Regions from separate parts of the Sphingobacterium sp. MAE genome, predicted to be linked through region 2. Evidence: riboswitches for the same ligand, from Rfam matches in the RefSeq annotation. Region 2 holds a riboswitch; the other holds the start of a gene.
What was found. A riboswitch is a leader RNA that binds a small molecule or an ion and turns the genes downstream of it on or off. The one in region 2 is predicted to bind thiamine pyrophosphate.
Positions count from the first base shown of each region.

Region 1: another riboswitch for thiamine pyrophosphate. It lies ahead of thiS (sulfur carrier protein ThiS); the one in region 2 lies ahead of thiM (hydroxyethylthiazole kinase).

Region 1 covers NZ_CM160044.1:1,315,324-1,323,311, forward strand. Annotated here, with positions in the region: gene thiE (thiamine phosphate synthase) at 1-347, opposite strand, end outside; gene AC06G9_RS05635 (thiamine phosphate synthase) at 479-1,075, opposite strand; gene thiC (phosphomethylpyrimidine synthase ThiC) at 1,072-2,886, opposite strand; gene thiS (sulfur carrier protein ThiS) at 2,913-3,119, opposite strand; TPP riboswitch at 3,184-3,282, opposite strand; gene nudK (GDP-mannose pyrophosphatase NudK) at 3,433-4,011, opposite strand; tRNA gene AC06G9_RS05655 (tRNA-Leu) at 4,632-4,716, opposite strand; tRNA gene AC06G9_RS05660 (tRNA-Gly) at 4,731-4,806, opposite strand; gene AC06G9_RS05665 (regulatory protein RecX) at 4,906-5,394, opposite strand; gene AC06G9_RS05670 (bifunctional UDP-N-acetylmuramoyl-tripeptide:D-alanyl-D-alanine ligase/alanine racemase) at 5,467-7,908, shown strand; gene AC06G9_RS05675 (DUF502 domain-containing protein) at 7,956-7,988, shown strand, end outside.
Region 2 covers NZ_CM160044.1:1,481,350-1,489,337, forward strand. Annotated here, with positions in the region: gene tenA (thiaminase II) at 932-1,582, opposite strand; gene thiD (bifunctional hydroxymethylpyrimidine kinase/phosphomethylpyrimidine kinase) at 1,569-2,402, opposite strand; gene thiE (thiamine phosphate synthase) at 2,399-3,037, opposite strand; gene thiM (hydroxyethylthiazole kinase) at 3,034-3,831, opposite strand; TPP riboswitch at 3,892-3,984, opposite strand; gene AC06G9_RS06280 (hybrid sensor histidine kinase/response regulator transcription factor) at 4,131-7,988, shown strand, end outside.

The DNA.
Region 1 (7,988 bases), 170 kb from region 2:
GCTATTCGTTGCTGTACATCAGATAGACTATTTGCTGTACCTCCAATAATCTTCTTTGAGCCCAGTAATAATCGTGCGTCCCGTATGCTGCTATCCGTCAATCCCAGATGAACACCAGTAGCATCAACAGCTTTAGCAATGTGAACATGATCATTGATGATCAGTTTTGCACCATATTGAAAGCACAGTTGTTTAATACAGTCGGCTAATGTTAATAACTGATCTTCATTGCCTTCTTTCCAACGTAATTGAATCCAATCTGCACCAGCTTGTAGTGCGTTTCTAATATTCGTTTCCTGTTCCAGAGCAGTATTTCCCTGTGATATATATTGAATTTTACTAAACATGATGTTGGCCGATAAGATTGTTTTAACTGTTTAAAAATTGTCTGATATAGATTTTCATAATTGACATAGTTCAATATGGTTATATCCTATAAGCTTACTGCTACCCGTACCACCATTAGGATCAAGGTCTACTATGATGAGTAAGAAAGGTCTATCTGTAGACATTCATTAAAACTGATCAAAGGTTGTTCGCTTTTCCAGATGGCTCCCAGTAATGCTACTCCATCAACGCCATCCTGATATAAAGAGATGATGTTTTCGGCGTGGATGCCAGCAAGTCCTATTAAATGAACCTGCTGGTTGTCACGGTATATGAGTTCTTTTTTTACGGTGTGTTTAGACCCATGATTAAGTTTTGAAATGCTTAAAAACATTGGACTAAGCAAAGCGTAGGACCATCTGTGATCCAAGCTGTTAAAATCGTGGATGCTATGTACTGATGTTGATCGGATGATCTGTTGACTGAACTTATTTTGTATCCCCAATTTTCGATCATGCTCATTAAAATGCAATCTCTCGATGTTCAACGATTCCGCCAGATGATGATGACTATGCATGACAAGGCGATTTCGATAACGAGTTGCTATTCCGTTAATAAATTGAGACATTTCATCATCAGAAAAGCTATACTTCCGAATGTGTAACAGTTCCAATCCCGCATCTAGTATATCATTGATCACTTGTAGTTCACGAGGTACAGCCTGTTCAGCAGTCACAACTAGGATCATAGATATAGCTCTTTACCTTGCTCGATAAATTCTTTAGACATATCCATCATTCCCTGTTCTGCAGAATCGCGTATCTCTTGGGTAATCTTCATCGAACAAAATTTGGGACCGCACATCGAACAGAAGTGTGCCACTTTTGCACCATCAGCAGGTAGTGTTTCATCGTGAAATTCTCGCGCTGTATCGGGATCCAATGAAAGATTAAACTGATCTTCCCAACGGAACTCAAACCTAGCCTTGCTCAAAGCATTATCGCGATATTGTGCACCAGGATGCCCTTTGGCTAGATCCGCAGCATGTGCTGCCAATTTATAGGTAATGACCCCGTCTTTCACATCTTTTCGGTTAGGCAATCCAAGATGTTCTTTAGGAGTAACGTAGCAAAGCATGGCACATCCAAACCATCCGATCATAGCCGCGCCAATTGCAGATGTAATGTGATCATAACCCGGAGCAATATCTGTTGTCAATGGACCCAACGTATAAAAAGGTGCTTCATCACAGACTTCAAGCTGTTTGTCCATGTTTTCCTTGATCATGTGCATCGGTACATGACCAGGCCCTTCAATCATAACCTGTACATCATGCTTCCATGCAATTTTAGTTAATTCACCTAAAGTCTCTAATTCAGCAAACTGTGCAGCATCGTTCGCATCGGCAATAGAGCCAGGGCGTAGACCATCACCTAGCGAAAAGGCCACATCGTATTGCTTCATGATCTGACAGATATCTTCAAAGTGCGTATATAAAAAGTTTTCCTTATGATGAAATAAACACCATTTTGCCATGATCGATCCACCACGAGATACAATTCCCGTTACGCGTTTTGCTGTCAGATGAATATATCTCAACAATACTCCTGCATGAATCGTGAAATAGGAAACACCTTGTTCCGCTTGTTCAATTAAGGTGTCTCTAAATATCTCCCAAGTCAGATCTTCTGCTACACCTTTTACTTTTTCCAAAGCTTGATATATCGGTACTGTGCCGATTGGAACGGGCGAATTACGGATGATCCATTCACGTGTTTCATGGATATTTTTACCCGTTGAAAGATCCATTATCGTATCTGCACCCCAGCGACATGCCCATACCGCTTTGTCTACCTCTTCTTCAATACTGGACGTCACTGCACTATTGCCAATATTGGCATTTATTTTCACTAAAAAATTACGTCCGATAATCATCGGTTCACTTTCTGGGTGATTGATATTATTCGGGATGATGGCTCTACCTGCTGCGATTTCTTCACGTACAAATTCCGCTGTGATCAGTTTCTTGGGTGTTCGAGCACCAAAACTATGTCCCGCATGTTGATGTTCCATACCCATTGTCGCCGCTTCTATTTGCTCGATACGTTGGTTTTCACGAATAGCCACATACTCCATTTCTGGAGTGATGATCCCTTTTCTAGCATAATGTAATTGACTAACGTTATGACCTGCTAAAGCTTTTTTAGGTTTATGGCTGTATTCAAAACGAAGTTCATCCAGATCCGTATCTGCCAATCGTTCTTGACCATAATCCGAACTGATCTGGGGTAAAATTTCAACATCTTGTCTATCCAATATCCAACTTTCTCGAGTGCGAGGTAGCCCCTTACGGATATCGATCTTTGCATCATCATCGGTATATGGACCTGATGTATCATAAATGGTAACAGGAGGATTGATTTCTACACCACCTTTGCTCAATTTAGTTGCACTGAGTGTAATTTCACGCATAGCTACCTGAATTGGAAAGAGTTTTCCAGGGATGTAGACTTTTTTCGAATTTGGGAAAGGGGTTTGGGTAATGGTTTGTTCTAACATAATGGTGTATTATAGGTGTAAATGAATTATCCGCCTTGCGTAGCAGAAATGACGAGAATTGAATCTTGATGGCGTAATGGGGTTGTTGCCCAAGCCGTTTTGGGTATGACTTGGTTATTAATGGCAACAGCAATGCCTTTACTTTTTTCTGGAAATTCCAAAAGCATCAAACCTTCCAAAGAGGAGGGAGGCTGTTCAAAAAAACGTGATTGGTGATTGATCGTAAGTTCCATTCCTTTAAAAATTTTTAAATAAAAAACTTTAGGAATGGCCACAGTTATGCAGGTATATGCACAATGAAGACATCTTACTTTTCCCTACGCCAGTATGACCCGGATCAGGTTCTAAGGGTAAAATCTCAGCCTGCAAATCTTGCAGACACCCCTAAAGTTTCCACTAAACTAGAAAAAAAATATGAATAAAAGAAAAGAGGTAGATTTATTTTTGTCTATCCATTGTTTTGTGACACAACAATATACCCGCTCTTGTTATTGGCATATATAATCAGCTATAGTAAGGAGAAGGAATACAAATTGCTATTTGCAATTATAAAATACCGTGTAATTTAATATATTGCAGCAACATAATTGTTTTAGCATCTTTGACCTCACCGCTCGCTACCATCCGCATAGCTTCGGAGATATCCAATTCTAATACCTCAATATTTTCTTCTTCATGGTCCAGTCCTCCACCTTCACTGACTTTCATTTCTTTTGCATATTCGGCTATAAAAAAATGCAGAATTTCTGTAACGGATCCAGGAGACATATAAGCTTCAAAAATCTTTCTTACATCTGTAATTTTATAGCCTGTTTCTTCCTCCGTCTCTCTTCTAATACAATCTTCTGCATTATCTTTATCCAGTAAACCTGCGCAAGCTTCAATCATCAGGCCTGTTTCATTTCCATTAATAAATGTTGGAAGCCGAAATTGTCGGGTAAGAATCACTGTTTTCTGCTCTGTGTTGTACAATAAAATAGTTGCGCCGTTTCCTCTGTCATAAGCCTCTCTACTTTGGGTCATCGTTGTACCATCCTTTTTTAAATATTCGTAGGTTATTTTTCTTAGGATGTACCAATTATCGGATAAAATTTTGCTTTCTGTGATCTTGATGTTAGCTATCATAGGCAAGGTTTTTTTAATTCTTTTTTCTCTTAGTATTTGTGCAACTTTTGAATAAGGGATCAGATGCTAAAGGTATATAAATTTATAAACTCGCATCCGTATTTCTTAAGGAAGTGTAAATAAAGTTAAAGGATTTTTTTCTAGGTAGCGTCAATCATGTTTGCAAGAGCGTATAATGATTCAGACGGGGTGATGGTTAGATTCTATATTACTTCAGATATACAACAAAATTTATAGTGATTTTCTACAGGTATTATAGAGATTTATCTATATGAACCCTATAGAAACCCTCTATAATAGCTCTTTATTATATCCATGATATAGTTACTAATTAACAAGGTGCTGTTCATTAATTACGAAGTGTGAATGCAGTATGCTGGCTTAATAAAATAGAATGAAAAATCACTAAAAAGTTGTCCTTTGTAGATATATTAATGGGAATCGGATCTATAAATTCTTAACGAAAAACAGGAGTTTAATTTTTAGCAGATGGAGTTCAGTACATGCAAAAAGAAATCGGATTTTGGTCAACGATGCTGAATACAGAGGTGTGTATTACATTAGCTTTAGAACAATTGTTTAAAAACAAGAAAAGCTCATCTTTTGGATGAGCTTTCTTGTACCTAGGGCGGGAATCGAACCCGCACTTCCTTAACGGAAACAGGATTTTAAGTCCTGCGTGTCTACCAGTTCCACCACCTAGGCAGGTGATCTTAATGTGGAGCGAAAAACGAGATTCGAACTCGCGACCCCAACCTTGGCAAGGTTGTGCTCTACCAGCTGAGCTATTTTCGCATTACTAACAGCTAACAAGTTGTTTTCTGTTTTGGTGATGCAAATATAGAGCTAATAATTAAAAAAACAAATTTTCATACCAGCTTTATTTTGTTTTTTTTATAATCCCTTTTCTTTCAGGACAGAAGAAATAATATCACTTTCAAAACCGCGGGATAAAGCATATTGAAATAGCTTATTCTTGATTATATAAGGATCTTTATCTTTTATTAAAAGCTTTTTTTTATCGATCAGCTCGTTGAGCTTATCCTCATATTCATCCATATCAATTTTAGAAAATGCAATTTTAATTAAAGGTTCTGAAACTCGTTTAAATTTTAACGACTGTTTGATCTTTATTTTCCCCCAACTCTTCATCCGGAGCTTACCTAAGGTATAAGCGATCGCAAAGCGTTCTTCATTTAAGAAATTCTCTGATATCAATTGCGAGATGATTTGTTCAACATCTTCTTCGTATAGTCCCCAATCATATAATTTATCCCGTACTTCTTGTTGCGCCCGTTCTTGATACGCACAATAACTCTCCGCTTTGAGCAACGCCTGCTTAGGTGTGTATATTTTTTTTCTTTTTTTCTCTTCGTCAAACATCTTTACAAATTTCAAAAATATATTGAACTTACTGAAAAAATGTGGAGCTTTGATTGAATAAAATTTTTAATCATGTACAGCATTGCGGATATTTCGGAGATTATAGGCCCTAAGAGATCAATTATAGTTAATGGTCAATGTATCATTCAAAATTTGATATACGATACACGCAAAATCGTCAATGCAGAAACAGGGTTATTTTTTGCTTTAGTCAACCGTCGGGATGGGCATGAGTTTATTATGGATGCCTATAGCAAAGGAATTAGAAATTTTGTGCTACAAGATGATTTTCAACAAGAAATGGTATTGCAAGATGCTAATATTTTATGGGTAGCCGATACTTTCTTAGCCTTACAGGCCATTGCTGGTCATCAACGGATGCAGTTTAAATCCCCGGTCTTAGGGATTACAGGGAGCAACGGTAAGACTATTGTTAAAGAATGGCTTTTTCAATTACTATCTCCTGAATATAAAATATACCGCAGCCCTAAAAGTTATAACTCGCAGCTTGGAGTTGCTTTATCCTTATGGGAGTTAAATGATCAGTACAATTTTGCCATTATAGAAGCTGGGATCAGCGAAGTAGGAGAGATGGCAAAACTTCAACATATGATCAGACCTACACATGGAATACTGACCAATATTGGTGTGGCACACAAAGCAGGATTTGATTCTAAAGAGGAAAAAATTGCTGAAAAACTGAAACTCTTTACAGATGCTGAAGTATTGATCTATCCAAAAAAATATTTGGAACATATTTATATGCCTTCTCAGCTCTATAAATTTGCATGGGGCGAAGATGAGAGCTGCCAACTGGAGGTCTATTCTGTTAAAAAAGAGAACGATCAAGCAACTTTGCTCAGCTTATGTTTCTCCAGACAGTTTTTCACGGTAAAAATTCCTTTTGTCGATCAAGCATCTATTGAAAATGCCATTTCATGTATTGCTGTCATGATCACATTTGGATATGATTTCAAAACCATAGCAGAAAGAATTGCAACATTGCAACCGATGGAAATGCGTCTTGAACTGAAAAAAGGAAAGCATAATAGTTCCATCATTGATGATTCCTATAGTAATGATTTAGTTGCATTGCAGATTGCGCTGGATTTTCTAAAACAGCAGAAGCAAAATACGCGTAAAGTATTGATTCTTTCCGATATTCCTGGTGTTGAGTTGCATGATGAGAAAAGCATCAGTAAATTGAAACGATTGATTGACGCTAGTGATCTGACCGATCTGATTTTTATTGGACCGATACTGAGTCAGTTGCCAGCTCAATTTTCATTACCAGTTACCAGTTATCCAGATACAGCATCGTTTATAGAAAATTTTAAGCATATTGAATATAGTAACGCCACGATCTTGATCAAAGGAGCGCGTGATTACCACTTTGAGCAGATCAGTAAACGACTGGTTGCGAAGTCCCATGATACCATTTTAGAAATCAATTTGAACGCCCTGGAACATAATCTTAATATATACCGAGGCTTATTGCCTGCAGGAGTAAAATTAATGGCTATGGTCAAAGCCTTCTCTTATGGTAGTGGAAGTTTTGAAATTGCTAATTTGCTGCAATTTAACCATGTAGATTATTTGACAGTAGCTTTTGCCGATGAAGGTGTTGATCTTCGAAACGGAGGCATCACACTTCCAATAGTGGTCATGAGTCCTGATGAAAATGCTTTTGATGCCATTGTACAGCATAAATTGGAACCCGAAATCTATAGTTTTAGAATTTTAGGTTCATTTCTCCGTTATTTGGAGCTGCATCAGTTAAAAAACTTTCCCGTCCATATCAAAGTTGATACGGGTATGCATCGATTGGGATTTATGCCTGATGAAATCGATGATCTGCTTGCTGTCCTGAAAAATCAAGAGGCAATGAAAGTACAATCTGTTTTTTCGCACTTAGCATCAGCAGGAAATAAGATGGATCATGCCTTTACAGAAAATCAAATTCATCTTTTGGATATATTTACGACCAAACTTAAGCAGGAGTTAGGTTATTCCTTTATACGGCACATCGCTGCTACATCGGGAATAGATCTATGGCCAAGTGCTTATTTTGACATGGTCAGATTGGGGATCGGTCTCTATGGAATTGATATGGATCGTGATGATCTTCCCGTTAGAGAAGTCAGTGTTTTGAAAACGAATGTGACGCAGATCAAATCCCTTGCTGCTACCGAGACAGTCGGATACAATCGTGCAGGCGTATTAAATCGCGCTAGCCGTATTGCGACCATTAAGATTGGTTATGCCGATGGCTACGACCGCCGTTTTGGAAACGGTGTGGGTAAGATGTCTATCAATGGACAAGTAGTCCGCACAATTGGTAATATCTGTATGGATATGTGTATGTTAGATGTTACCGATATTGATGTCAATGAAGAAGATGAAGTTATTGTTTATCCAGATCTGAAAGAGGCCGCATTAGCAATTGGGACCATTCCCTATGAATTGTTGGTGAATATCTCACAACGGGTTAAAAGAGTTTATTTTTACGAGTAATTCAAGGCTTATTTCGCATCTTTGTAACGTCAATAGGTACAAGTAGTATGTTATCAAAATTAATTAGAGCTTTTTTAAAT
Region 2 (7,988 bases):
TACCAAATACAATGTCTCGTGTAGAGATGTGATTGGCTTAATTTCCTTTAAGATCATACTTTAATAGGGATTGATGCTCTTTTTTAATAGGCTACTAATGAGAGCAAAGGGATTCGTAATCTGATCGATCAAGCGGAGCCGGTCAACTTCAGTATCTGGGTAAATCATCTTATTAGGAGATGACCGTGCGGATCCTCAATTTTGTTCTTGATTATTTTGCGAAGATTCAGGTCATACGACAATACTTAGTTGGTAAAAGTTGCTGATACAACCAATTGAGGTCAGTTAGAAAAAAATCAATAAGTCGAGATCTTAAAATTTAAAAACACCTTTTAAAGCTTAAATAAGCTATTATTCGATTAAAATCGTCCAGTCAGTGATCACTTCTTCGCTTTGTGCAGTCCCTTCTTCTGAAGAAGAAGTCCCTTCTTGAAAAGATGCAGTCCCTTTTTCTGAAGAAGGAGAACAAGTTTTCTAAAGTTAAACCTCTTGTCGCAAACAAGTGATAAGTTGTTGTCGAGGTTGGATCAGTATTTCTATAACTGCTGATGTCTTTTTAGGAAAAGCGATCCCTTGTTGCGAAGTTGTGTTCCCTTATTACAAACAAGTGATCCCTTGTTGTGAAGTTGTGTTCCCTTTTTACAAACAAGCGATCCCTTTTTGTGAACTTGTGTCCCTTTTTACAAACAAGTGATCCCTTATTGTGAAATTGTGTTCCCTTATTACAAACAAGCGATCCCTTTTTGCGAAATTGTGTTCCCTTATTACAAATAAGCGATCCCTTCTTGTCAAGAAGGGATCGCTGAAAGTCAACAAGTGATCCCACTTTTACGCTCTTTATTTAACTTTTTGCTATAATTTTAATAAATAGGTAGTGCGCTAACTATTTTTTTGTCACTGAAATGAATAATAGGATTTAACCTCTTTTTCATTACATCCAACTTTTGATATCATATGCCGCTTCCCAGAAATAATATTCCATTTTTGAAGCAGTAATAAAAGCTTCGGTCATCTTTTCTCTAATGGCTGGTGATGCTTCCGCTGCCGCCTTGTCGCACAGATCAATGGCTTGCTGGACGGCAATAGCAAAGTCTTCACCACCATAGGTATCGATCCATTTTTGGTACGGATGATTGCTGCTGTTCACCTCATTGAGGATATGATCACCGACTTTTTTATAGATCCAAAAGCAGGGGAGTACCGCGGCCATAGCGATTTCAACGGCATCTATTGCTGCCGTGCTTTTTAAAAAGTGAATATAATGATGACATACGGGCCCCATCGTTCCCTTTTCGGTTAAACCAAAATCCTGAAAGTATGCATGATGCAGGGCATTTTCGACCACAATCGCTGTCTCCGCATACTTGATATAGTGTAAAGTAGTATCTACATCATGTGCCCGAGCTGCGATCAGTGCTAATGCTCTTCCGAAGTGTTCCAGATAGAGGGAATCTTGCGCCATATAGAACTGAAATTTATGTATAGGTAGATTTCCAGCAGCTAGTTCAGTAATAAAGGGCATTTCTAAAATAGACTGATAGTTATTTTCAATTTGATTCCAAGAGATTTCAGACCAATTCATTTTTAATTAATTTATCAGGGTTAAAAAAGTGGTTAAGAGGGCCATTGCCTTTTCCGATTACGACATCTTTTCCATGTTTAATAGCTTCGTAGATATAATCTTGCGCTAATGCTACTGCGGTATGAAAATTTTCTCCACGTGCCAAGTAAGCGGCGATAGCTGAGGAAAGTGTGCAACCCGATCCATGTGTATTTTTTGTCGCAAATTTTTTCGTTTCAAAGGCTGTGTACTGGCCATTTTCTTCAAAAAATAATGAGGTTAAGGTAGCCGTTTGTTGATGTCCTCCTTTAACAAGAACATGTTTACAGCCTAGGGTCTGAATAATCTTTGCCGCCTGATGCATATCGTCCAGATTTTTTACATCAATGCCAGCCAGTAGTGCAGCTTCGTCCATATTTGGAGTGATGATGTCGGCTATTGGAAATAGCCTGTCCATGATGGTTTGGATGGTATCTGCCTCAATAAGTGTATGACCACTTGTTGCCACCATGACAGGATCAAAGACGATCGGGATCTTTGGATAATGACTTAAAGAAGTCGCGATGGTCTCCACCAGTTGGGGGGTATGGACCATGCCTATTTTAATAGCAGCAGGCATAATATCATCTAAGATCGCGGCGATCTGGTCGGATACAGCTGCTATCGGAATGGGATATATTTTTTGGACTCCTTGTGTATTTTGCACCGGCAGAGCAGTAAGGACTGACGTCGCATAGCAGCCCAGCGCTGAAAAGGTTTTAATATCGGCCTGAATGCCAGCTCCGCCACTACCGTCAAAACCAGCAATGGTGAGCACCGAAGGATAGGTGTATTGTTTCATTTTAATAGTTCATTTTTAATTGCATAAGCGGCTTGCTCTGGATGGTCAGCACCACAGATCGCGGAGACGACTGCTAACGAATCGGCACCCGCTTTAACGATTGCTGATGCATTTTCCAATCGTACATTTCCGATTGCAACTAAGGGCTTATCTGTACGAGAACGGATCATTGCTAATCCGTTCAAGCCCCATTCCGTTACGGTATCTGTTTTTGTTTTCGTATTAAATATGGGGCTGACGCCTAAATAATCTGCTACAGCGGTGTTTTCATCATCCAATTGATGGAGATATTCTATGGAATAGCCAATTGTTTTGCTTTCAAAAGCATGTACACGGCGCAGTACAGCAGGAGCGATATCCCGATTTCCGACATGGATTCCAGCAGCACTTATTTTTTCAGCTACTTCAGCATGATCGTTGATGATCAGCGGGATATGATATTTGTCGGTAATCTCTTTTAATTTCAGTGCTTTATAGATCAACTCTTTGGTCGTGATCTCTTTTTCACGGAGTTGGATCATGTCCACACCTCCACGTATTGCCTGTTCAGCTACATAAAGGAAATCACGTCCTCGGCAGTCCTTTTCCGAGATCACTAAATAAAGTGGATAAGGAAATGAGGGGTGCAGGTTCATGATTGGGTGATTTTTAAATGGGTAAGAAATTCGTGTTCGGTAATGTTATAGAGCTTGTCCAGAATATGGGTCTGCAGACTTGCTGGGCCAGCAGTTTCTTTTGCGGCTAATTCTCCTGCTATGCTCAGTAAACTCATTGCAGCAGCAACAGCTTCCGTTTTATTTTCAACCGCAGCAATAAATGCCGCGATCAGGGCCGATGCAGTACAACCTAATCCGGTCACCTTGGTCATCATCGCATTCCCATTCTTTAAGTATATACATGTGTTGTGGCTGATGATGATATCTGTTTCACCTGAAATACATATGATTGCGCCTGATTTGGCCTGTAGATTTTTTGCAGCATCGATAGCCTCGGTACTGATCACGGTACTATCTACCCCTTTTGTCACCACATCTGCTGTTTTTGCAAGAGCAATGATTTCAGAAGCATTCCCTCTGATGACGGTAGGCTTAAAAAGCAACAGTTGATTTAAAACAGTATCGCGATAGGAGGTCGCACCTGCACCTACAGGATCTAAAACCCAAGGTTTCTGGATTGAATCTGCTTTTTTAGATGCCATGAACATGGATTCGCTCCAGTACTCGTCCAGCGTACCGATGTTGATGACCAGTGCATGCGATAGCGTTACCATTGCTTCGACCTCAGGTTTGGCGTGTGCCATGATCGGTGATGCGCCCACTGCCAACAGTGCATTGGCGGTATTATTCATCACAACATAGTTCGTGATATTGTGAATAAGAGGCGAGGTATTTCTTACCTGAATGATGTGTTGCCAGAGTTTTTTTTCCATTCTTATATTTTTAACAATAAAAGCTTTAGGAAAAATCCATAACAACAGTCCGGATGAGTAGATGGACTGATTGCTTTTCCCTACGCCGGTGTTAGCCGGATCAGGTTCAAAGGGACTCTCTCAATTCTTTACAGAATACCCCTAAAGCGTATACAAAAGTATTGAAAAAAAATGAATTAATGGATAAGCGCCCAAACTCATCATCACAGGCTCTTTAGTACATTTCTTAAAAAGTGTGCCGATAAAGTTCCACATTGTATTTACACTTTTAAATAATTATGTTTGTAAATACCTTGTTTATGATGCGGACAGTTTATTTGTTTTTCTTGCTATTCCTTTCGCTTTGCGGTCCTTCTGTTTTTGGGCAATCGTTAGATTTTCAATTTTTTAGAAATATAGGGCTTGGAGCAAAAGCGAGTACAGTGCACTGCTTTGCGCAAGATAGTCTGGGTATCCTTTGGTTGGGTAGTAATAATGGATTATATAGTTACGATGGTTATTCCCTTCATGCTCCGACTGAAGCTGCATTGCCCTATCAGACCTTCATTTATAGTATTGCTGTTCTTGACGGTACTCATCTTGCTTTGGGGACAGGTAAAGGTGTTTTTTTATACAATTATCGGGAAGATCGGTACGAAGTATTTCCAACGGGTAGCCCTTCAGATGTCAGGTCGCTCCTGTTAGTTGGTGATCAACTATGGATCGGTTCCATCTCTGGTTTATATGGCTACGACACGAAAACCAAGAAACTGACCAATTACGGAAAAACTTGGTATCAAGATTTGGATGGACAAGCCATTTATGCTTTATCCACTCAATCCGATAAAATTTTAGTGGGTACTTACAAGGGGCTGTATCAACTCCATCCTGCTCGTAAAGAGGTGAAGAAATTGGTTTTACCAGATTATAAATCGGGTAGTAATCAATTTGTCAATTCTATTTTTTCTTTGACTTCGGCTAAAATAACATTTATAGGAACGGAATATGGCCTGTACAGGTATGATAACAACACTGAAAAGCTGTCTAAAGCACCGGTACTGCAAAATCATCCGATCAAATCCATGGCGACAAAAGATGGCCAAACGTTATTGATCGGAACAGATGATGGTCTCTTTGAATATCAGCCTAGTGTTCACACGCTTTTGAGAACCAAGCATGATTCCCGAAATCCGTATTCCTTAGCCAATAATATTATTTGGAGTATCTATCGGGATCGTAGCAACAATATGTGGGTTGGCACAGATTTGGGCATCTCCCTATGGTCAAACCAACAAAAGGAGAAAAATTTTCCCATTTATCAGTTTACTAATAGTAGCGATGGGAATCGATTTTACAAAGTATTCAAAGATCGTGCGGGATGGTATTGGCTTGGTGGCGATAATGGTTTGATTCGGACCAGAGGATTGGGGCAAAAAGATTTCGAAAGTTACTGGTACCGGATGGATGCTGCTCCATATAAACTTCCCCATAATCGGATTCGGGATATCTATGAGGATGTTGCGGGACATTTATGGATAGCTTCTGACGGTGGGGTCAACGTATTTGATGCCCAGACCAAACAGTTTAGAAGTTTTGATATTGTGGATTCAAATGGCATGAGAAATGCAAAATGGGCCTATAATATCTTAGAGGATAAGCAGGGGAATCTTTGGATAGCAACCTATATGGGTGGTATATTTAAGGTCAATAAAAATAAACTTCTATCCTCTTCGGGATCTTTTATTGCTAATAAAAATTATACTCAATCTGATGGATTATTGGCCGATTTTGCCAATCAGATCGTTGACAATGGACGGGGCAAAATTTTGGCTCTGTTTTATAACATGGGTATCAGTAGCATTGATCCTGTGACGGGAAAAGTGGAAGAATGGAAAGATAAAGAGGGTAAATCGTTGAACCAATCAACGTTTATGTTGAAAGATCGGGAGGGTACGGTGTGGATAGGGCAGCATGGTGAATTGAGGCGGGTAGACAAAAATGATCGTAGTGATCTTCTTGTTTTCGATCCTGTGGTCAAAGGAGAAGTCACCGCTATGGTAGAGGTCGGTGATGAGATCTGGCTTTCCACCAGTGGAGGCGTGTGGAGTGTAAATAAAAAAAGCTTAAAACCCGAGTTGCTAAAGTACAGCCATGATATAACGGCGATGTATTATGACCAACTTCAACATGAAGTCGTTCTGGGCGGAATCAATGAGCTGACGGTCTTACCTGAAAAAGTGATTGATGAATTCAAGCAAAAGACGAAAAAAATTGTCCTCACTGCGATGTATGTGAACAATGAGGCCTACGGTAATTACGGTTATGGTTTGCGCTACAGAAATGAAATCACGTTAGATCATGACCAGAATAACCTGAGACTTGAATTTTCGGATCTGGATTATGGCAATCATCTTGGGCACCGTTTAGCCTATAATTTTAAGGATAAAAATGAAAATTGGATCCCGCTGGAGCGTGGAGATAATAAAGTCCTGCTTTCCAATTTAAGATCGGGTGATTATCATCTGCAGTTGACAAAAGTGGATCTTTCTGGAAACGTAGTGTCGGATATCTATGAATACCATATTGTGATCAAGCCTATCTGGTATGCGTCTATATGGGCTAAAATCGCTTACGTACTGGCAGGTCTTGGTCTGATCATGTGGGTGATGAACTTTTTTCGTGTGCGCAATACCTTAAAATGGGAAAGACGTGAACGGCACAAAGTTTTGGAACTGACCCGAATGAAAATGGATTTTTTAACCGCGATCTCCCATGAGCTGAAAACACCACTTAGTTTAATTTTAGCTCCTGTCAGCCAATTGATGCGCAAGACAAAAAACAGTGAAAATAAGAAAAGCTTAGAGGGGGTGCATCGCAATGCGCTTAAAATAAATAACTTGATTCAAGAAGTAATGGCATTTGATAAAGCTGAAAATCAAGATTTATCAATACCTAATTTACTCAATTCGCAAATTGATCTTGTCGCGTATGTCAAACAGATCACCGAAGAATGGCAAAATAATACGGCTTATGCACATCTGGAATTTTATTTTAGTTCAGATATAGAAAGTGTTTTTATCTATACAGATGTCTCCAAGTTGGGATCCATTTTAAATAATCTGCTGTCCAATGCATGTAAATATAATCGGCAGGAAAAGGGATCGGTTGCTGTTAAGATCAACAAGGGCGAGGGAACATTAAACTTGGCTATTGTCGATACTGGGATAGGGATCGGCCAAGAAGATCTGCCTTATATCTGCAGCAAATTCTACCGTTCATCTTCCGATGAGGTCAATCGACTTGAGGGAACGGGCGTAGGCTTGTATCTGGTCAAGAATTACTGTGATCAATTGGGTTGGGAAATGGATATTGTATCCACTTATCAGGTGGGAACCGCGGTATCGATTAGGATGTTTATGGATCGGGGAGAGCTTAAGGAAGAAGGTGAAGAAAACATACCTTCAGATAAACGGAGGCTCCTAATTGTGGAGGATAATGAAGAATTGTCGTCTTTCTTAAAAGTAGCCCTCGAATCCTCCTACCGCTGTAAGGTGGCGAAAGATGGCCATGAAGCCATGCAGTTGATCAATGAGCATGAATTTTTACCAGATATCATCATTTCTGATGCGATGATGCCAATAATGGGAGGACTTGAATTAGCCAAAAAATTAAGGCAAAACACACTGACATCAACCATACCTATTATTTTATTGACCGCCAAGAATGATGATCTGATCCAACGTGAATGGGTTGCGGTGGGCATAGATGCGTATATGGCTAAACCTTTCGATCTGGAAGTCCTTAAGATGCAGTTGCTGCATTTACTGGACAAAAAAGATAGACTGGCAACCCAGCTGCGTATCCAGGAGATCAGTCAGCCGAGGGTGAACAGTGACCAGGTATCCCCAGATGAAAAGTTACTGAGTAAAGTGACAGCGATCATCGAAAAGAATATCGATGATTCGGATTTTTCGGTACAGCGACTTGCTGAAGACACGGATACTGGAGCAAAGCAATTGTATCGTAAGATTAAACAAATGACGGGCTATACTCCGGTCGAATATATTCGGACGATCCGGATCAAAAAGGCAGCTCTTTTATTGCAACAGAAAAAGTTTACCGTTGCCGAAGTAATGTATATGGTCGGTTATACTAATGCTTCTTATTTTTCCAAATGC